Regions from separate parts of the Streptomyces sp. NPDC024555 genome, predicted to be linked through region 1. Evidence: riboswitches for the same ligand, from Rfam matches in the RefSeq annotation. Region 1 holds a riboswitch; each other region holds the start of a gene.
The links. A riboswitch is a leader RNA that binds a small molecule or an ion and turns the genes downstream of it on or off. The one in region 1 is predicted to bind cyclic di-AMP.

Region 1 (5,231 bases):
CGGGAGAGGCGTCCGGGCGCGATGACATGCGCGGTCGGCGGCCTGCTCGCACGGGCAGCCCACCGGACCGGGGGATGCAGCAGTTACCTTGCGGCAGAACACGTGTTCCTTGCAACACCTTCTCGCTTTCCACACCTTGACGGACCGACGGTCGGGCTGCACCTGTGCCGGACGTCAGGAGTCCCGGATTCCGCTCTCCAAGGGTGGCCGAGACGGCGTGCGTTCGGGATGGCTGGTTTCTACTCCCTTGGTTGCTTGGGGTGTTGGGGCGCGCAGGACGTGCAGGTGGCGCGCGCTCCGGCGTGTACGGAGAGGGGGTGGGGTGCGTGTGCGAGGGGGGGGTGCGGAGGGGGTGAACGGGGCGAGTGGTCACGAGTGCGTCGGGGATGGCGTAGAGTTGTGTTCACCGACGCGGGGTGGAGCAGCTCGGTAGCTCGCTGGGCTCATAACCCAGAGGTCGCAGGTTCAAATCCTGTCCCCGCTACTGAAACATCAGGCCCGGCACGCATACAGCGTGCCGGGCCTGATGCATGTGCGGGGCCTGATGCGTGTGCGGGGTCCCGTGGCCCGCGCCCCCTTCCCCCATTTGCCGACGAGCGTTCGCCCCGCGCGTCCGCCCGGGGAAACCTGGGGGCGGTGGTGCGGCACCGGCCGTGGCCGTCGAGGCGCCGGGCAGGAGGCCAGACAGGTGGGGAAGCGGGAGCGGCGGCGGACCGGGCCGGCCGGGGGCATCACGGCCCGCCGGTTCGTCCGTGCGCTTCCCGCGCTGATGATCGTCGGCGGGGTGGTGTTCGACGCGCTGACCCCGCCCCGGTTCACCGCCATCCCCCTCTTCGCGGCCGCCCCGCTGATCGCCGCCCCGCTGTTCTCGCGGGCCGGCACCGTCCGCACGGGCGCCGCCGCCCTGCTGGCCGTGTCCCTCCTGCGGATCTACCACGGCAGCCTGACCGGGCCCGTGATCATCATCGAACTGCTCACCGTCCTCACCGTCTCCGTCCTCGCCGTCGTGATCAACGGAGTCGTCCGGCGGGGCAACGAGCAGCTGGCCTCCGCCCGGGTCATCGCGGAGACCGCCATGCGGGCCGTGCTGCCGACCCCGCCCGAGCGCATCGGAGGGCTGCGGGTCGCCGCGCGGTACGAGGCGGCGCAGGCGGACGCCTATATCGGCGGCGACCTGTTCTCGGTGGCCGACAGCCCGCACGGGGTGCGGCTGCTGCTCGGGGACGTACGGGGCAAGGGGCTGGACGCGGTCGGGGCGGTGGCGGTGGCCATCGGCTGCTTCCGGGAGGCCGCCGAGCAGGAGGACGGCCCGGCGGAGGTGGCGGTGCGGCTGGAGCGGGCGCTGGCCCGGGAGTCGGACGTACGCGGGGGCCTCGACGCCTTCGAGGGGTTCATCACCGCCGTCCTGGCCGAGATCCCGGCGGGGGCGGGGCGGGTGCGCATCGTCAACCGGGGGCACCCCGAGCCCCTGCTGCTGCACGCCGACGGGGCGCTGGAGGTGCTGAGGCCCTCGGTGCCCGCGCTGCCCCTCGGGCTGGACCTGGGGACGTGGCCGGACCGGACCGACGAATGGGAGCTGCCCGCCGGGGCGATGCTTCTCTTCTACACGGACGGCCTCTCCGAGGCCCGTGACGCCGCAGGGGTGTTCTACGACCCCGCCGCCCGGCTGCGGGGCCGGATCTTCCCCGGCCCCGAGGAACTGCTGACGGCGCTCACCGAGGACGTGCGGCTGCACACGGGCGGGGAGACGACGGACGACATGGCGCTCCTGGCCGTCGCCCGGCCCGCCGAGGGGCAGCCCGACCGGCGCAGGACGGTGAAGATCGTCGGCAGGGGCGACGAGCAGGGCCACGGACCGTAACCGGGAGACCCCACTCCGCATAACATTTGACGCACTGTCAGAAACCGGGTGGTCGTCGAGGGGCGATGAACTCGCCCGATTCCACCCGGTTGTGTCCCGTAAAGTCCAGGCCAAGGGCGGGAACGATCAAGGGGAACGGCTTGGTATCGAGCCCGTCTGTCTATTAACGTTCGATAACGCAGCGCGGTTGTCCCAGCCGCCGTCAGTGGCGGCACCGTGCGCGAGCGCCGAATTCCGCAAGGGAACCGGGGAACCACCTACATGGGGTGAATCGGGCATCTCTGTCTCGCCTGTCGAGGCCGGGAAACCCGTAGGAGACCTTCCTGCTCCGAACCCGTCAGCTAACCCGGTAGGCGAGAAGGAAGGAAAGGAGTGCGCCTCCGTGGCGTCCAACAAGCCTGCCCCCGAAGGCTCTTCCCGCTTCGGGTACGACTACGGCAACGACTTCGCGCCCGAGCGCGGGATCGATCGGGGCGACGGCTTCGCGGCCGGCTTCCGTACCGAGGAGGCCGGGTCCGATCAGGCCTGGGAGGAGTGGAACCCCACCGAGGAGTCCATCCGTCCCGTACGCGGCAGGCACCGCGTCGCCAAGCAGCGCAACGGTCTGGCCCGCAGCTCCACCGTCCTCGGCGTCGGTGTCATCGCGGCCGTCGGAGCGGGTGGCATGGCCACCGCCCAGAGCAAGCCGCCGGTCTCCATTTCTCTTCCCGATTCCATCGCGGACAACCTTCCGGCCGCCAAGTCGCTGCCCGGCGTGGGCGCGCTCTTCTCGTCCGACAAGGCCGAGACCCCCGAGGAGAAGGCCGAGGCGGCCATCGCCGCCGCACCGCTGACCTCCGCCGGTGTGACCACCGCCGAGGCCGAGCAGGGCACCACCGACGCCGGTGAGGCGCTGCGCGCCCGCATCCTCCAGCAGGCCGAGCAGCAGCAGGACGCCGCCGCCGCCGAGGCGAAGGCCGCCGAGGAGAAGGCCGCGGCCGAGAAGGCGGCGGCCGAGGCCAAGAAGAAGCAGGACGCCGCCGAGGCCAAGCTCGCCGCCGAGAAGAAGAAGGCGGCCGAGGAAGCGGCGAAGAAGGCCGAGGCCCTGCGGCTGGCCAAGCTCGCCGCGAGCTACGCCATCCCCACCTCCTCGTACACGATCACCTCGACCTACGGCGAAGCCGGTTCGATGTGGTCCTCCGGCTACCACACGGGCCTCGACTTCGCCGCCCCGACGGGCACCCCGATCAAGGCCATCCACACCGGCACCGTCAAGTCGGCCGGCTGGTCCGGGTCCTACGGCTACCGCACCGTCCTGGAGCTGGAGGACGGCACCGAGCTGTGGTTCTGCCACCAGTCCTCGATCGGCGTCAGCGTCGGCCAGAAGGTCACCACCGGGGACGTCATCGGCAACGTCGGCGCGACCGGCAACGTGACCGGCCCGCACCTCCACCTGGAGGTCCACACCGCGGACGGCACCGGCGTCGACCCCATGGCCTGGCTGAACGCCCGCGGCCTGACCGTCTGACAGCCTTCCCCGAGGCGCTCTGAGAAACCCCGGCAGCCCTGACGCTGACCCCCCGACGTCAGGGCTGCCGGTCTGCCCGCGCCCGGCCGCCCGGGGGCTTCCGGGTACTTCCCGTGTACCGGGCACGGAATAGCGGCCCGGGTGGGAAGGGTTGTTCACCCCATGACTTCCCTTCGCCCCCTCGGCACCTCCGGTCTCCAGGTCTTCCCGCTCTCCCTCGGCGGCAACGTCTTCGGCTGGACGGCCGACGAGACGCAGTCCTTCGCCGTGCTCGACGCCTACACGGCCGGTGGCGGCAACTTCATCGACACGGCCGACACCTACTCGTCCTGGATCCCCGGCAACGTCGGCGGCGAGTCGGAGACCATCATCGGCAAGTGGCTCACCGCGCGCGGCAACCGCGACGACGTGGTCGTGGCGACGAAGGTCGGCGCCCACCCCGACTACAAGGGCCTCTCCGCCGCCACCGTCAAGGCCGGTGCGGAGGAGTCGCTGCGCCGGCTCGGCACCGACCGCATCGACCTCTACTACACGCACTTCGACGACGAGACCGTTCCGGTCGAGGAGATCATCACCGCGCTCGACCAGCTGGTGAAGGAGGGCAAGGTCCGCGAGATCGCCGCCTCCAACATCAGCCCGGAGCGGCTGCGCGCCTCGCTGGAGTTCTCCGAGCGCGAGGGCCTCGCCCGGTACGTGGCCCTCCAGCCGCACTACAACCTCGTCTCCCGGGACACCTACGAGGGCGAACTCCAGGAGACCGCCGCCCGCGCCGGACTCGCGGCCGTCCCCTACTACGCCCTCGCCGCCGGATTCCTCACCGGCAAGTACCGCCCGGGGACGACCGTCGACAGCGCCCGCGCCGGCAGTGCCTCCGCCCATCTGGAGTCCGCGCGCGGACAGAAGGTGCTCGCCGCACTGGACGCCGTGGCGACCGAGCGCGAGGCGGAGATCGCCACCGTGGCGCTGGCGTGGCTGGCCGCCCGGCCGACCGTCGCCGCGCCCATCGCCTCGGCCCGCACCGTCGAGCAGCTTCCCGCCCTGCTCGCCGTCGCCGACCTCCACCTGACCGACGCGGAGCTGGCCCGCCTCACCGAGGCCTCCGCCTGACCGCACCGGCCTCCCGGCGCCCCGAAGCCGGCACGACGCGATGCCCCGACGCCCCCGCGGCCTTCGGGCCATCGTCCTTCTCCGCCCCGGGGGCCGCCCGCCCCTGGAGCCGCCTGCTCCGGGGCCGTCAGCCCCGGGGGCCCGCCTGCGGATCGTACGGAAGCGGGCCGCCGCCCTGATACGGGACGGGCCCGGACTCGTACGGGGCCTGGCCCGCCGGGTACGTGACCTGGCCGCCCGGATACGGGGCCTGACCGGTCGGATACGGGGCCTGGCCGGTGGGGTAGGGAACGGGGCCGCCCCGGTACGGCACGGGGCCTCCCTCGTACGGGAGCGGCCGGGGCCCGTACGCCTGGCCCGGGTACGGCGAAGGCACCGGCGGGGCGAAGCGGGGGCGGAGCCGGCCCGTGGCGTGGGCCGCGTGGACCAGGGCGGGGCCTGCCGTGCCGCGGCGCTGCCACAGATGGTGCAGCAGCTCCAGCTCCCGTTCGGCGAAGTCGGGTCCGGCCGTGCCCCGGCGGGCCTGGCGGCGCAGGAACGCGAGGGAGGTCGCGAACGACTCGTACTCGGCGACCGTACGGGCCGCGGCCTTCTCGCGGGCCTTCGCCTCCTTCCGGGCCCGGCCCGGCGGCGGGGCGGGGGCCGGTACGAGCTGCGGGGCGGGGGCCGGTATGAGCTGCTGGGCCGGGAAGGGGTGCGTCCCCGGTCCGTGGTGCAGGCGGCGCGCGATGTCGCGGGCCATGCCCCGGGCCCGCA
Region 2 (5,231 bases), on a different contig from region 1:
CAGTAGCGGCTCGTGGTGCCCCCGCCGGGCGGGGGCACCACGCCCGCGGTCAGACCCCGTCGAGCAGGCGCTCGCGCAGCCGCTCGCGCGTCGGCGCGGCGAGCTTCAGCCCGTCGGCGAGGTAGCGGTCGGTGCCGCCCCAGGTGGAGTCGATCGTGTCGAAGGCCGCGGCCAGGTAGTCGCGGTGGGCGCCGAAGAGCGGATTGAGCAGTTCCATCACCTCGGGCGAGGTGCCGGCCGGTGAGGTGTCGCTGCGGCGGACCCGGTAGCGGCGGTGGGCGTCGTTGGACTTCAGGTAGTCGGCCTCGATGGCGTCGCGCTCCACGCCGACCGCGAGCAGGGCCACGGCGATCGAGAGCCCGGCCCGGTCCTTGCCCGCCGCGCAGTGCATCAGCGCCGGCACGCTGTCCTCGGCGAGGGCGTGCAGCACGCGGCTGTGCTCGGCCGTGCGGTCCAGGATGGTCCGGCGGTACGAGGCGATCATGCGGTCGGTGCCCTTGCCGTCGGCCAGGATCGACCGCAGCTCGGCCATGTTCCCGTCGCGGACCATCCGCCAGAACTCGGCTCCGTCCGCGGGGTCGCTGAGCGGGATGCTCACATTGCGCACGCCCGGCAGCTCCACGTCCCGTCCGTCGAGCTTGTGGTCGGCGCTGTTGCGGAAGTCGAAGACCGTGTGCAGGCCGAGGCCCGAGAGGAAGGCGGCGTCCTCGGGGGTCGCGTGCGCCAGATGACCGCTGCGGTAGAGCCGTCCGAAACGCACCCGGCGCCCGTCGGCGGCGGGGAGCCCGCCCACGTCCCGGAAGTTGCGGACCCCCGTCAGCTCGGGCTCCGTCGGCGGGGTCTGCGGCAGCTGCTGCGTCACGTTCACTCCTGGAGGCTCGGTCGCCGGCGCGGGTCGCCGGAGCGTTCACTTCCGTGACGATACGACATTGTTTCGTCGGGCAATCATCTCGGCGTCCGCCTTCTTCCGCGCTTGTGGCGGGTGCCCGGAGGTGCCGCGCGGGCCGTATCGGAACGCCGGCCGTACCCGCGGAGTGCCGGTCCGGTACGGGCGGTGGCCATGACATGTCCGATTTGATGTATTTAGTCGAACGTGCCCTGATTGCGCGGGAGATGGCCGGCCCCTCGTGAGCGGGATCATATCCGTGACGGTGTGTGGTGGCGCGGCCGTGGGGTATTCCCCGGCACCTCGCGGAAAGCCAAGATCCGTAATCCACGGAGGGTGACCGGAATTCCGTGCCGGGATTCGGGTGTGGAATCCGCGGCGGAAGCGATGGCTTGTTTCCGCCGTCCCGGCTCGCTTACGTTCCATGTCAATCCGGACGGACCGCCTAATCCTGCCGCCGACCGGAATTCGCACTCACTCACCGCGTGGCAGGAGCGGGGGAACCAGGTAGGCCGCCGTCCGGGAATTCCCGACGGCTAGGGGTGAAGTCGCGCCCGGCGCGACCGGACATCTCCAGTCCGAACCCGACAGCTCACCTCGCAGGCGCCGGAGAGGAAATCCTTCATGCCCATCTCGGGTAAGCACCGCCGTCCCAAGTCCAGCACCATCGCCCGCGGCGTCGTCGTCGCCAGCGCCGGCGGAGCCGTCATCGCGCTCCCGCTGCTCGGCGCCACCGGTGCCAGCGCCGCGGAGCAGACCGCTCCCGCCGCGAAGACGGCCGCCGCCGCGCACGCCACCCCGGCCAAGCCGGTCGCCGCCCACCAGGCCGGCACCACCACCTACTCCGTGGTCTCCGGCGACTACCTCTCGAAGATCGCCGCCGAGCACCACGTCAAGGGCGGCTGGCAGAAGCTGTACCAGGACAACCGCGAGGTCGTCGGCGAGAACCCGAGCCTGATCTTCCCGGGGATGAAGCTGACCCTCGGTGCGAAGAGCTGGGGCCACTCCGCCGGTGCGTCCGCCGCCGCGAAGGCCCCCGCCGCGAAGACCCCGGCCAAGGCCCCGGCCGCCGCCGAGTCCAAGGCCCCCGCGACCACGGCCCCGGCCTCCTCCGGCTCCTCGGACGCCCAGGAGAGCACCGCCCCGGCCACCCAGAGCAACGACTCCGGTTACGTCCACCCGGTCCCGGGCAACCACACCACCGCCTACCGCGCCTCCGGCTCCAACTGGTCCAGCGGCAGCCACACCGGCATCGACTTCCCCGTCTCCACCGGCACCAGCGTGAAGGCCATCACCTCCGGCACCGTCGTCACCGCCGGCTGGGGCGGCGCGTACGGCAACCAGGTCGTCATCAAGCACGCCGACGGCCACTACTCCCAGTACGGCCACATGTCCTCGCTCTCCGTCTCGGCGGGCCAGACCGTGACCGCGGGCCAGCAGGTCGGCCTCTCCGGCTCCACCGGCAACGCCACCGGCCCGCATCTCCACTTCGAGGTCCGCACGGGCCCGGAGTACGGCTCGGACATCGACCCGATCGCCTACCTGGCGTCGCACGGGATCAACGTCTGATTCCCCCGGCAGTACGGGTCCGGTGAACCGGACCCCGGCAATACGGAGAGGGACGGTGCGCGGCGGCGCACCGTCCCTCTGCTTATTCCCCCTTTACCAAAACCTGACCGGGTGGTCTATCTCACCACCCGTCAACCCCTTATTACGGTCGCGTAGGTCACATTCGGCGGTGCAGGATATGCCCTTGTGGCAGACGATTCGAACAACATCAAGCAGGGCGCCGGACGACGACAGGGCGCCATCGAGTCGTACGCGGCGATTGGCGACAGCTTCACCGAGGGCGTCGGCGACCCCGGCCCCGACGGAACCTTCGTCGGCTGGGCGGACCGCTTCGCGGTCCTCCTCGCGGACCAGCTCCCGGACCAGTTCCCGGACCCCGGAACGGCCCACGGGAACTTCCGCTACGCCAATCTCGCCGTACGAGGACGCCTCCTCGACCAGATCGTCGAGGAGCAGGTGCCGCGCGCCAAGGAACTCGCCCCCGACCTGGTGAGCTTCTGTGCCGGCGGCAACGACATCATCCGACCGGGCACCGACCCGGACGACGTGGCCGAGCGCTTCGAGCGCGCGGTCGCCGATCTGACCGGCGCGGTCGGCACCGTCATGGTGACCACCGGCTTCGACACCCGCGGGGTGCCGGTCCTGCGCCATCTGCGCGGCAAGATCGCCACGTACACCGCCCATGTGCGGGCCATCGCCGACCGCTACGACTGCCCGGTGCTCGACCTGTGGTCGCTGCGCTCGGTCCAGGACCGGCGCGCCTGGGACGACGACCGGCTGCACCTCTCGGCCGAGGGACACACCCGCGTCGCCCTGCGCGCCGCCCAGGTCCTCGGCTACGAGGTGCCCGCCGACCCGGACCAGGCCTGGCCGCCGCAGGACCCGCGCGGCACGCTCGAAGTGCGCCGCGACGACATCCACTGGGCGCGCGAATACCTCGTGCCGTGGATCGGCCGGCGGCTGCGCGGCGAATCCTCCGGCGACCACGTCGAGGCCAAGCGCCCCGATCTGCTGCCGCTCTGAGCGGCCCCGCTGTCCTCAGTCGCCCAGGGCCGGCACCCCGGCCGGGGGGACGGGGGACAGCGGCAGCAGCCGGGATGCCACAACCGCCGGTACACGTTCCAGCACCCCGCCCGCGAAGACGTCGTACAGGGGCAGCGTCTCCAGGTGGACGTATCCGATGTGGCAGTCGCAGACCGCCCGCGGACAAGCCCGCGGACGCAGCGCCGCCCGGTAGCTCCCGTCGTACAGATTGCCCAGCTCCGCGCGGACGAAGTGGCAGCGGCGCACCTTACCCTCGCCGTCGACCGAGATCACCGACTCACCCGTCCGGCAGGGCAGCCCGGCCGAGCGGTGCGGATGGCGGCTGTACGGGAACAGCGGGTCGATCTCCGTCCACCGCCCGGCCTCCTCGTCCGTGTAGGTCACGCCCTCGGCGGCGTTGATCCAGAGATAGACCTCCTCGGGCAGCGCCGCGCGCAGCCGCCGGGCCTCGGCCAGATGCCCGTCGAGCCCCACCACCCCCACGCTGTACCGGATCCCCAGGGCCCCCAGCTCCTCGCAGCGGCCCAGGAACCGTTCGTACGGCGTCTGCCCCGGGTGGTACGTGCACCAGAGCGCGATCTTCTCGCGGCCCGCCGCGCCCGCCTCGGCCAGCCAGCGCGTACGGCCGCCGAGGTTGGTCTGGATCGCGACCCGGCGCACCTGCGGCAGCCCGGCCAGCTCGACCATCGCCCGGCGGTACCACGACCGCACCAGCCCCTCGCCCCACGGGGTGAACAGCACCGAGATCCGGTCCCCGGCCTGCTCCGCCACCCATGCGGTGAACCGCTCCAGCGCGGCCCGGTCCGCCCGCAGCTGCTCCCGGCTGTCGCGCCGCTTGGCGAACGGGCAGTACGGACAGTCGTAGTCGCACGAGGCCAGCGGGCCCCGGTACAGGATCGTCAGGTCCACGCCCCGCTCACCTCGTCTCGTACGCGGCCATCGCGGCCCGCACGGCGGGGGAGAACAGCTCCGGGCCCAGCGCGTCCGAATACGCCAGCCCCTCGGCCGTCAGCCGCAGCAGCCCCCGCGCGGGAGCCGCCGGATCCAGCCAGCCCCGCTCCTCGAAGCGGGCCAGCTCCCCGGGGAAGTCCTCGTACGGAGAGCCGCCGAACCGCTCGCGGTACCCCGCCAGGTCCATGCCCTCCGCCTGGAGGACCGACTGGAGGAGATGGCGGCGCCGCGCCTCGTCCCCGTCGGTGTACCGCCCGACCTCGGCCCGGGAGAAGTCCTCGGTGGCCGTGTAGCGGTCGATGATGGACCGCACCTCGCGCATGTCCACCGCGTAGTCGAAGGAGTAGTGCAGCCGCGAGGTGTACGACCGCGCGCCGCAGCCCAGGCCGATCATGCCGTCGGTCTGGCAGGCGTAGTCGTCCGGGCCCTCCGCGCGCGGGGCGTCGCGGCGGCGGAACATCCGCATCGACACCTGCTCGTACCCCCGCTCCAGGAGGTGGTCGCGGCCGGTGCGGTACAGCCGCAGCCGCTGCTCGTCCCAGTCCGGGTCCGGCGCCGTCTCCCCGGCGGCCGCGGCCCTGTCGAGACCGGTCAGGGGGCGGACGTACAGCGGGTAGAGGTACAGCTCCTCGGGGCGCCACCGCAGGGCCGTGTCCAGCGAGCCGAGCCAGCTGCGCTCGGTCTGGCCGTCGATGCCGTAGATCAGGTCGATGTTGAGCACGGGGATGCGGGTGGCGCGGATGAGATCGAGGGCCTGCTCCACGTCGCGGAGGCGCTGGGG
Region 3 (5,231 bases), on a different contig from region 1:
CTCGATGGCCGACCTGGACGCCGCGACGCTGGAGGACGCCCGGACGTTCTTCCGTACGTACTACGCGCCGAACAACGCGGTGCTCTCGGTAGTCGGCGACATCGACCCCGAGCAGACCCTCGCCTGGATCGAGAAGTACTTCGGATCGATCCCCTCGCACGACGGCAAGCGGCCGCCGCGCGACGGCGCGCTGCCCGAGACCATCGGCGGCGAGCTGCGCGAGGAGGTCCGCGAGGAGGTCCCGGCGAGGGCCCTGATGGCCGCCTACCGGCTGCCCCACGACGGCACCCGGGAGTGCGACGCCGCGGACCTCGCGCTGACCGTGCTCGGCGGCGGCGAGTCGTCCCGGCTGCACAACCGCCTGGTCCGCCGCGACCGGACGGCCGTCGCCGCCGGATTCGGGCTGCTGCGCCTCGCGGGCGCGCCCTCGCTCGGCTGGCTGGACGTCAAGACGTCCGGCGGCGTCGAGGTGGCGCAGATCGAGACCGCGGTCGACGAGGAGCTGGCGCGGTTCGCCGAGGAGGGCCCCACCCCCGAGGAAATGGAACGTGCGCAGGCCCAGTTGGAGCGCGAGTGGCTGGACCGCCTCGGCACCGTCGCGGGCCGCGCGGACGAACTGTGCCGGTACGCGGTGCTGTTCGGCGACCCCCAGCTCGCCCTGACCGCCGTGCACCGGGTCCTCGACGTCACGGCCGACGAGGTCAAGGCGGCCGCCAGGGCCCAGCTGCGGCCCGACAACCGGGCGGTCCTGGTCTACGAGCCGGTCGAACCGGCCGACGAGGCGGACGCCGACACCGACACCGACGCGCACGAGGGGGCGGACCAGTGACCGACGCTGCCGCGACTGGAGTTTCGATGCAGTACCACCCGCAGCCCGCCCCGGGCGCGGCCAAGCCCTGGGCCTTCCCCGCCCCCGAGCGCGGCGCGCTGCCCAACGGGCTCACGGTGCTGCGCTGCCACCGCCCCGGACAGCAGGTCGTCGCCGTCGAGATCTTCCTCGACGCCCCGCTGGACGCCGAGCCCGCGGGCCTGGACGGCGTCGCCACGATCATGGCGCGGGCCCTGTCGGAGGGCACCGACAAGCGCAGCGCCGAGGAGTTCGCGGCCGAGCTGGAGCGGTGCGGCGCCACCCTGGACGCCCACGCGGACCACCCCGGCCTCCGGGTCTCCCTGGAGGTCCCGGCCTCCCGGCTGCCCAAGGCGCTCGGGCTGGTCGCCGAGGCGCTGCGCGCCCCAGCCTTCGCCGACAGCGAGATCGAGCGCCTGGTGGGCAACCGCCTGGACGAGATCCCGCACGAGCAGGCGAACCCCGCCCGGCGGGCCGCCAAGCAGCTCTCCAAGGAGCTCTTCCCGGCCACGGCCCGGATGTCCCGGCCGCGCCAGGGCACCGAGGAGACCGTGTCCCGGATCGACTCCGCGGCCGTGCGCGCCTTCTACGACGCCCATGTCCGCCCGTCCACCGCCACCGCCGTGGTCGTCGGTGACCTGACGGACATCGACCTGGACGCGCTGCTCGCCGACACCCTCGGCGACTGGTCGGGCAACACCGTCGAGCCCCGCCCGGCCCCGCCGATCACCGCCGACGACACCGGCCGCGTGGTGATCGTGGACCGTCCGGGCGCGGTGCAGACGCAGCTGCTGATCGGCCGGATCGGCGCCGACCGCCACGACAGCGTCTGGCCCGCGCAGGTGCTCGGCACCTACTGCCTCGGCGGCACGCTGACCTCCCGGCTCGACCGGGTGCTGCGCGAGGAGAAGGGCTACACCTACGGCGTGCGCGCCTTCGCCCAGGTGCTGCGCTCCTCGGCCCCCGACTCGGCCTCCGGGGCGACGGGTGCCTCGATGCTCGCCATCAGCGGTTCGGTCGACACGGAATCCACCGGTCCGGCGCTGGACGACCTGTGGAAGGTGCTGCGCACGCTGGCCGCCGAGGGGCTGACGGACGCCGAGCGCGAGACGGCCGTGCAGAACCTCGTCGGGGTCGCCCCGCTGAAGTTCGAGACGGCGGCCTCCGTCGCCGGGACCCTCGCCGACCAGGTCGAGCAGCATCTGCCGGACGACTACCAGGCGACGCTGTACGCCCGGCTCGCCGAGACCGGCACGGTGGAGGCGACCGCCGCCGTCGTGAACGCGTTCCCGGGGGACCGTCTCGTCACGGTCCTGGTGGGGGACGCCTCGCAGATCGCCGAGCCCGTCCGGGCCCTGGGCATCGGAGAGGTGTCGGTCGTCACGGGCTGAGGGCCGGCCGGCCCGGTCGCGTCGTCGACGGACGCGTCCGGAGGGAACGGGACCGAGGGATGGACCGCACGGAGAACACTCCGTGCGGTCCATCCCTTTTGTCTGTTTTGGGGTGGAAGGTGGCTGTTCGCCCTGTGGGATGTGCGACAAATCCGGCTGTCCGTTTGGTCCGCCTCCGTGCCGCCGCTTAGCGTCGGCTCCGCTGTCCGCACCCGTATGCCGCATCCGTGACGTACCGGGCAGCCATCGCCGAGTCCCCCTCAGGCGCGAGCCGGGGGAGCCGGGGACCCACGCAGTCCCTGGGGTGAATCGGACGCCCATGCCCCGGACCGGGGTCACGGCATCCGTAGGAGACCTTCCTGCTCCGAACCCGTCAGCTAACCCGGTAGGCGAGAAGGAAGGAAAGGACCAGCCACTCCATGGCGTTCACCCGTGCCACCGGGAAGCATCGTGCCCCGGGCCGTCTGACCCGCGCCGGTGCGAAGGCCGTCGGCATCGCGACCCTGGCCACCACCGGAGTCGTCGGCGCACTGGCCTCCCCGTCCGTCGCCGCCGACGCCGAGACCCCGTCCGCCGCCGACACCGGCCTCACCCAGGTCATCGCCATCGAGCAGGACCTCGCCGACCGCGTCGGCGCCCAGGCCGAGGCGCAGCAGCACCAGGCCGACGCCGCCGCGAAGAAGAAGGCGAAGGCCGAGGCGGCCGCCAGGAAGAAGGCCGAGGCGAAGAAGAAGGCCGAGCTCCGGGCGGAGGCGAAGAGGAAGGCCCGCGCCGCCGCCGAGGCCCGCGCCGCCGACGCCGAGGAGGCCCGCGAGAGCGCCGCCCGCGCCGCCCGTTCCGCCGAGCGCGCCCGCCTCGGCGCGTACCGGCTCCCCGTCGCCGGGACGTACGTCTCCACCGGCTACAAGTCGAGCGGTTCCCTCTGGTCCTCCGGCAGCCACTCCGGCATCGACTTCCACGCCGCCTCCGGCAGCTCCGTCGTCGCCGTCGGCGCCGGCACGGTCGTCGAGGCCGGCTGGGGCGGGGCGTACGGCAACAACATCGTGCTGCGGATGACGGACGGCACGTACACCCAGTACGGCCACCTGTCCTCGATCGGTGTGTCCGTCGGCCAGAGCGTCGCCGCCGGGCAGCGGATCGGACTCTCCGGCTCCACCGGCAACTCGACCGGTCCTCATCTCCACTTCGAGGCGCGCACCACGCCCTCGTACGGCTCCGACACGGACCCGATCGCCTACCTCCGCGCCCACGGCGTCTCCCTCTGAGACCCGCGACGCCCCGAAGGCCCCGGCACGCACCGCCGGGGCCTTCGGCGTGTCCGGGGGAGGCATGGGACACCCGCGCGCGACTCGTCCCGGGGCCAAAAGATATTCATGAATGAACGCCCGGCATCGGAAATGCGTCCGCATTGCAATAGAGTCACGGGACAGGTGTCGATCGGCCGCGATCCGCGGGGACGAGGGCGGGGGTTCGGACATGCGTATTCCAGCGCATTCGGTATGCACGGCCATTCGTGAAGACATTGTGTCGGGTGTCTTCGAACGCGGCAGCCGGCTCACCGAGGAGGTGCTGGCGCGACGGTACGGGGTCTCCCGCGTGCCGGTGCGCGAGGCGCTGCGCACCCTGGAGTCCGAGGGGTTCGTGGTCACCCGCAGACATGCCGGAGCCTGTGTCGCCGAACCCACCGAGCAGGAGGCCGTCGACCTCCTGGAGATGCGGACGCTGCTGGAGCCGCTGGGGGCGGCCCGTGCCGCGCGGCGCCGCACCGAGGCGCATCTGAAGGTGCTCCGGGGCCTGGTCAGGCTCGGTCAGGAGCGGGCCAGGCGCGGCGAGGGCGAGGATCTGCGGTCCCTGGGCGCCTGGTTCCACGAGACGCTCGCCCAGGCCTCCGGCAGTCCGGGCCTCATCGCTCTGCTCACCCAGCTCCGCCACAAGATCGCCTGGATGTACACGGCCGACCCGCCGTCCCGGCCGGGCGACGTCTGGGCCGAGTACGGGGCCATCGTGGACGCCGTGGCGCGCGGCGACGCCGAACGGGCCAGGGCCCTCACCGCCCAGCAGGCCGAGCGGGCCGGGGCCGCGCACCGGCTGCGCCGTTCCGCCCCCGCGGGGAAGGTGAGGAATGCGCAACATCCCGTACACACCCCGAGCGGCCGTTCGTAATGAAGGCGCCGTATACAAAGAGGAGCGGAATTCGAGGGGGCCTTTTCTGCTGCCCTGAATTCGGTTTTCTTTCCAGGGGTGCCGTTATTCGTGCCGAAGGTCGTCGCCGATTCGTCCGGCGGTGACGCGGCGCCCCGGAAAGCGAAAACCGCGCCGCCCCGGTCGGGGGGTGGCGCGGTTTCGGCGCGGAGTGCTCCGGCGGGTGCGGCCGGTCCGGGTCAGACGGTCTCGGGGAGCTCGTCCAGGCCCTCGGCGACCAGCTTGGAGAGGCGGTCCAGAGCGGCGTCGGCGTTCTCCGCGTCGGACGCCAGGACGATCTCCTCGCCGCCCTGCGCGCCGAGGCCGAGCACGGCGAGCATCGAGGCGGCGTTGACCGGGTTGCCGTCGGCCTTGGCGATCGTCACGGGGACGCCGGAGGCCGTGGCGGCACGGACGAAGATGGAAGCGGGGCGGGCGTGCAGGCCCTCGGCCCAACCGACGTTGACGCGGCGCTCAGCCATGGTTCTGCCCTTCACGAATCAATAGTTGTCTAGACCAGTCTCTCATGCAGTGCGCGGTGCTCCGGCCGGACCGCGCCGCGCGCCCTCGCGGGTGCGCCACCGCCGCCCGGCCACCCCAGACTGCCCCGGCCCCGTGCCCCACGCGACCGGTGGCGGCGCCGTAGGCTTTGCCCATGCAGCCCTCTCCGGAGCAGAGTCCGCATCACGCCTACCCCGATCACTGGGAGGCGGACGTGGTGCTCCGCGACGGTGGCACCGCCCGGATCAGGCCCATCACCACGGACGACGCCGAGCGGCTGGTCAGCTTCTACGAGCAGGTCTCCGACGAGT
Region 4 (5,231 bases), on a different contig from region 1:
TCGACGCCGGAGACGAAGAGGGAGCCGCCCCCGCCGGCGACGGCGGCGAGCACCGGTTCGCGCAGTTCGGGCGGGGCGCCGCGCTGGTCGTAGAGGGCGTAGAGGGCGGGGGTGACGACGACGGAGCCGCCGGCGACGGCCCGGGTGATGTCGGCCAGGGCCTCGTCGGGGCGGATGTCGCCGGAGGCCGCGTAGACGACGGCCCGGGGGGCGGTGGCGAGCACCGCGTCGATGTCGTCGGTCGCCGTGACGCCGAGATCGCGGTCGAGACCGGCCAGCCGGCCGGCGTCGCGGCCCCTCTTGGCGGGGTCGTGGACGAGGACATGGGCGAGCTTCAGGGCCGGATGCGCGTCGACGGCGCGGATGGCCGCGCGGCCGACGTTGCCGGTGCCCCACACCACCGTGGGAATCATGCGGCGGAGGGTAGCGCGCGGGATGAAAGGTTCATAGTGCCGTCGCGCACCGGATTCAGCGGGTGCCGGGCGGCCTTCCGGAGCCGCCCGGTCCGCTCTCCCGGGCGCTGCTACTCGTCGATGGCTCCGCCGTACCCGGCGCCCTTCTCCGCGCCCCCGAAGGTGCCCGCGTCGAAGGTGCGGGAGCCGGTGGCCGTCACGCCGCCGGGGCCGGCCGGCAGGATCCAGACGATGCCGTCGCCCGCGTTCTCCCCCGGTGCGGCGGCGAGCAGGGCGGCCCGTCCGTCGCCGTCGTCGTCGGACAGCCGGACCTGGCCGCCCCAGCGGTCGCCCCGTTCCGCGGCGCCCGGGATGCCGGGCGCGTCCTGGTCCCAGGAGGCGGCGCCGATGGCGGTCAGCCCCTGGGCCGAGCCGCGCAGCAGCCAGACGGCGCCCGCGTCGGCGACCGTGCCGATGTCCTCGCCGGGCGCCCCGATCGCCACGTCGGCGAAGCCGTCCCCGTCGGTGTCCGCGACGGAGAGGTCGGCGCCCCAGCCGTCGCCCGCCTCCGCTCCGCCGGGGACGCCGGGGGTGTCCTGGGTCCACCACACGGGCGGGGTGCCGGGACCGCCGGCGCCGACCGGGCCGTCCCCGGCGCTGCCGTGGTACACGCCGACGACCCCGCCGGTCGTGGTGGCGCCGCCGTCGTCGGGGCTGTGCGGCTCCCCGGTGACGAGGTCGTCGTAGCCGTCGTGGTCGAGGTCGCCGGAGGCGACGGCGGGGCCGCCGCGCAGGTCGTGGTCGAAGCGCAGTCCCTGGACCTCGCCGAGCAGGACGGCGGAGCGGCCGTGCCCCGGTTCGGTGCCCGTGGTGACGCCGGACACGACGAGGTCGGCGAGGCCGTTGCCGTCGTAGTCCCCGGTGGTCAGGGCCCGGGGCGCGATTTCGTGCCCGGGGGTGCCGGGGACACGGTCGGTGCGGGTGGCGGGCGCCGTACGGGTCCGCTCGTCGTACTGGAACAGGGTGAGGTCGGCGCGGTCGATGACGGCGAGCTGGTCGCCGGGGATGTCGGGGCTGAAACGGGCCGCGGCGAGAGCGCTGCCGAAGGCGGCCCCGGCAGCGGGTGCCTGGGCCTGCAACCAGGCGCTGTCCGTACCGGAGAGGCCGGTGGGCGATCCCCAGAGGACGACGGCACCACCGGCGTCGGCCAGTGGCTCGATGTCCTCGCCGGGCACGCCCACGACCGCGTCGGCGTACCCGTCGCTGTCGAGGTCCCCGGTGGCCAGGGCCCGGCCGAAACCGTCGCCGGTCTCGGCGGCGCCGGGGACGCCGGGGGTGTTCTGGTCGAGGACGGCGCCCCGGACCGTGCCGATGCCGTCGGGGCCGCCGTACTGCACGGTGACGTAACCGGCGCCGGTGCGGCCGCCGGCCGTGCCGCCGGGGGCGCCGATGAGGACGTCCTCGTAACCGTCGCCGTTGAAGTCCGTGGCGCGGTCGCCCGCGCGGAGGCCGGCGGAGGGGCCGGCGTGGGCCGGGGGCGCGGCGACGGCGGCCCCGGACAGCAGGAGGAACGAGGCCGCGACGACGGCGGCGGGACGGTGGGTGCGCACGAGCGGCTCCTCGGCTCGAAGGCGACCGGGCGGAGTCCGAAGGGGGGTGGCCGGGAAGGGCCCGTCACCCTCCTGGCGCCGTGTTCGACGGCCGGTGCGGCACAAGGGTTGTACGGCACATGCGGACAGGGGTGGCAAGGAGCGGGTCCGCTCCCTGCCACCCCTGTTCATGCCCGGCTGTGCGGGCGGGTGACGTGTGTCCCGGTGGCTCAGTAGGCGCCGAAGACGTTGTCGATCGAGCCGTACGTCGCGGCGGCGTAGTTGCACGCGGCGGTGATGTTGGCGACCGGGTCGTAGATGTCCAGCGAGGTGCCGGAGACGTGGTACGCGTCGAAGGTGGGCTGGATCACCTGCAGCAGGCCCTTGGACGGGGTGCCGGCGACGGCGTTGGAGTCCCAGTTGTTGATGGCCTGGGGGTTGCCCGTCGACTCCCGCATGATGTTGCGGTAGATGCCGTCGTAGCTGCCGGGGATGCCGTGCTCGGCCATGACGGCGAGGGATTCCTTGATCCAGCCGTCGAGGTCGTTGGTGTACGTGGTGGCGGTCTTCTCCGCGACGGGCGCGGCGGCGACGGTCTCCTCGGCGACGGGGGCGGCCGTCGTGCGCTCGGAGCGGTCGGCGCGGTCGGTGTTCTCGGCGCGGTCGGCCGAGGCCTCCGCCTTCTTCTCCACCGGCTTCTCGGCCTTCTCGGCCTTGAATTCGGCACCGGTCTCAGCCTTGGGCGCGGCTGCCTCGGAGGTGGCGCCGACGACGAGCTTCAGACCGGGGTGGATGAGGTCGGGGTTGGATCCGACGACGCTCCGGTTGTCCTTGTACAGACGCTCCCAGCCACCGCTGAGGGAATGCCCCTGGGCGATCTTGTAGAGCGAATCGCCGGAGACCACGGAATAGGTCGTGGGCGCGGCCTTGCGCACGGCGATTTCCTTGCCGGCGAAGGAAGTCGGGGCCGCGGCCTTTTCGGCGACGACGGTCTTGGCGGGGGCGGCGGAGGCCGATCCGGCGGCGATCAGGGGAAGTGCGAGAACGACTCCACCCGTGCTCACGGCGATGAAGCCGCGGGTCAGGGCGGTGGACTTGGCACGACGGTGCTTACCCACGATGGGCATGGCGCTTTTCCTCTCCGTCGCCTGCGAGGTGAGCTGTCGGGTTCGGACTGGAGATGTCCGGTCGCACAAGGCGACTTCACCCCTAGCCGTTCCGGATTTCCGGACCGGCGGCAAACCTGGTTCCCCCGCTCCTGCCGTACGTGTGTGGTCGGGTGTCCGGACGGCGGCAGGATTCGGCGTTCCATCCGGATGGACCGTGACCGTAAGCGAGAAAGTCCGGGCCGAACAAGCCCGGAATTCCTGATCATTATCGAATTCCAAGATCAATGAACCGCGATATGTGTCACCGGCCACATGCGGGGACGTCATTTTTCTTGGCGCGCCAGGGAACCGGAATTGGCGATCTTGCGTCCGGGGCGGCAAACGTGACGCTGGCCACTGAGTCCGATATGGGTGATTTGATCCCTCGATCGAGGGCGTGACCCGCGAACGGGCACCCGGAACGGCCCCGTTGACAATCGGCGCGATCGGAATGATCAGGATAATTAGTGTGATTCGGACTATTCGCCCAGGCGTGGCGCGGCTCCGCCGGGGTGCGCCGTGCGGAAGGCCCCGGTCCGGGCGCGCGGGACCACGACCGGGGAGCCGTCCCCGGGGGCGCTCAGGATGTCCGCGTCCAGTGCGTAGACCTCCTTCACCAGGGCGTCGTCGACCGTCTCGCGCGGAACACCGGACGCGACGATCCGGCCGCCCTTCATGGCGACGAGCAGATCGGCGTAGCGGGCGGCGGCCGCCAGGTCGTGCTGGACCATGACGACGGTGCGGCCGGCCGCCGCGACCTCGCGGACGAGTTCCAGCACCTCGACGGCGTGGCCGAGGTCGAGGGCGCTGGTGGGCTCGTCGAGCAGGACGACCGGGGTCTGCTGGGCCAGGACCATCGCGAGCCAGCAGCGCTGGCGCTGGCCGCCCGACAGCCGGTCGAGCCGCTCGCCGGCCAGGTCCGCGGTGCCGGTGGCGTCCAGCGCCTCGCGCACCGCCCGCTCGTCCTCGCGGGACCACTGGCGCAGCAGGCCCTGGTGCGGGCTGCGGCCGTAGCGCACCAGTCCGGCCACGGTGACCGCCTCGGGGGCGCGCGGCGACTGGGGCAGCAGGGCGACGCGGTGGGCGGCGCGGCGGCGGCTCGTCGCCCAGATGTCCGTGCCGTCGACCAGGACGCTGCCGGACGCGGGGCGGTGGAGCCGGGCGGCGGTCCGCAGCAGGGTGGACTTTCCGCAGCCGTTCGGGCCGACGATCGCGACGACCCGCCCGGCGGGAACGGTGAGGCTCACCCGCTCGACGACGGGCCGGCCCGGGTATCCGGCGGAGAGGTCCCGGATGTCGAGGCCCGCCCCCTCGCTGGTCGGATGCGCGGTCATATGCGGTTCACACCTTTCCGGCGGCCCGGTCGGGACGCAGCAGTACCCACAGCAGGAAGGGGCCGCCGAGGACGCTGGTGACGACCCCGACGGGCAGTTCGACGGGGGCGGCGACGCGTCCGAGCGCATCGGCCGCGACGATCAGGGCGGCGCCGGCCAGCGCCGATCCGGTGACGGGCACCCGGGTGGGGCCGACCGCCCGCTGGGCGAGGACGGGCGCGGCCAGCGCCACGAAGCCGACCGGCCCGGCGACCCCGACGGCGGTGCCGGCCAGCACCACGGCGAGGGCGAGCGCCGCCGTGCGCATCCGGCGCAGGTCGACCCCGAGGGAGGCGGCCACCTCGTCGCCGAAGCGCAGCAGCTGGAGGCGGTGGCCGACGGCGAGGGTGGGCGGGACGAGGAACAGCAGGACCACGGCGAGCGGGAGGGCTGCGTCGCCGTCGCGCCCGTTGAGGCTGCCGACGGCCCAGAGGAACACGCCGCCCGCGGTGTTGTCGTTCTCCCTCGACATGATCAGATCGCTGAACGCGCCGATGAACGTGGAGACGCCGATCCCGGCCACCAGCAGCCGGTATCCGGCGCCGCCGGCCCCGCCCGCGCAGAGCACGACGAGGACCGCGGCACCGATGGCGCCGAGGGGTCCGAGCCACCAGAGCCCGACCATGCCCGTCGTGGAACCCGCGGCGGCGGCGACCACGGCGGCGGTGGCGCCCTCGTTGACGCCGACGAGGTCGGGGGTGGCGAGGCGGTTGCCGGCCAGGGTCTGGG

Region 2: another riboswitch for cyclic di-AMP. It lies ahead of ACZ4FH_RS33830 (M23 family metallopeptidase); the one in region 1 lies ahead of ACZ4FH_RS02590 (M23 family metallopeptidase).
Region 3: another riboswitch for cyclic di-AMP. It lies ahead of ACZ4FH_RS26630 (M23 family metallopeptidase); the one in region 1 lies ahead of ACZ4FH_RS02590 (M23 family metallopeptidase).
Region 4: another riboswitch for cyclic di-AMP. It lies ahead of ACZ4FH_RS24275 (LysM peptidoglycan-binding domain-containing protein); the one in region 1 lies ahead of ACZ4FH_RS02590 (M23 family metallopeptidase).

What each region holds. Positions count from the first base shown of each region.
Region 1 is NZ_JBVHKV010000001.1:621,861-627,091, forward strand. Features, by position in the region: tRNA gene ACZ4FH_RS02580 (tRNA-Met) at 411-484, shown strand; gene ACZ4FH_RS02585 (PP2C family protein-serine/threonine phosphatase) at 689-1,861, shown strand; cyclic di-AMP (ydaO/yuaA leader) riboswitch at 2,077-2,232, shown strand; gene ACZ4FH_RS02590 (M23 family metallopeptidase) at 2,244-3,368, shown strand; gene ACZ4FH_RS02595 (aldo/keto reductase) at 3,531-4,475, shown strand; gene ACZ4FH_RS02600 (PrsW family intramembrane metalloprotease) at 4,603-5,231, opposite strand, start outside.
Region 2 is NZ_JBVHKV010000028.1:71,928-77,158, reverse strand. Features, by position in the region: gene ACZ4FH_RS33840 (DUF6126 family protein) at 1-6, shown strand, start outside; gene ACZ4FH_RS33835 (tyrosine-protein phosphatase) at 50-862, opposite strand; cyclic di-AMP (ydaO/yuaA leader) riboswitch at 1,352-1,507, shown strand; gene ACZ4FH_RS33830 (M23 family metallopeptidase) at 1,511-2,455, shown strand; gene ACZ4FH_RS33825 (SGNH/GDSL hydrolase family protein) at 2,642-3,478, shown strand; gene ACZ4FH_RS33820 (STM4011 family radical SAM protein) at 3,494-4,408, opposite strand; gene ACZ4FH_RS33815 (STM4012 family radical SAM protein) at 4,416-5,231, opposite strand, start outside.
Region 3 is NZ_JBVHKV010000016.1:108,314-113,544, reverse strand. Features, by position in the region: gene ACZ4FH_RS26640 (M16 family metallopeptidase) at 1-829, shown strand, start outside; gene ACZ4FH_RS26635 (M16 family metallopeptidase) at 856-2,238, shown strand; cyclic di-AMP (ydaO/yuaA leader) riboswitch at 2,476-2,644, shown strand; gene ACZ4FH_RS26630 (M23 family metallopeptidase) at 2,658-3,503, shown strand; gene ACZ4FH_RS26625 (GntR family transcriptional regulator) at 3,715-4,401, shown strand; gene ACZ4FH_RS26620 (HPr family phosphocarrier protein) at 4,620-4,901, opposite strand; gene ACZ4FH_RS26615 (bifunctional acetate--CoA ligase family protein/GNAT family N-acetyltransferase) at 5,075-5,231, shown strand, end outside.
Region 4 is NZ_JBVHKV010000014.1:10,708-15,938, forward strand. Features, by position in the region: gene ACZ4FH_RS24265 (NAD(P)H-dependent amine dehydrogenase family protein) at 1-413, opposite strand, end outside; gene ACZ4FH_RS24270 (FG-GAP repeat protein) at 524-2,002, opposite strand; gene ACZ4FH_RS24275 (LysM peptidoglycan-binding domain-containing protein) at 2,212-3,108, opposite strand; cyclic di-AMP (ydaO/yuaA leader) riboswitch at 3,112-3,297, opposite strand; gene ACZ4FH_RS24280 (ABC transporter ATP-binding protein) at 3,609-4,463, opposite strand; gene ACZ4FH_RS24285 (FecCD family ABC transporter permease) at 4,471-5,231, opposite strand, start outside.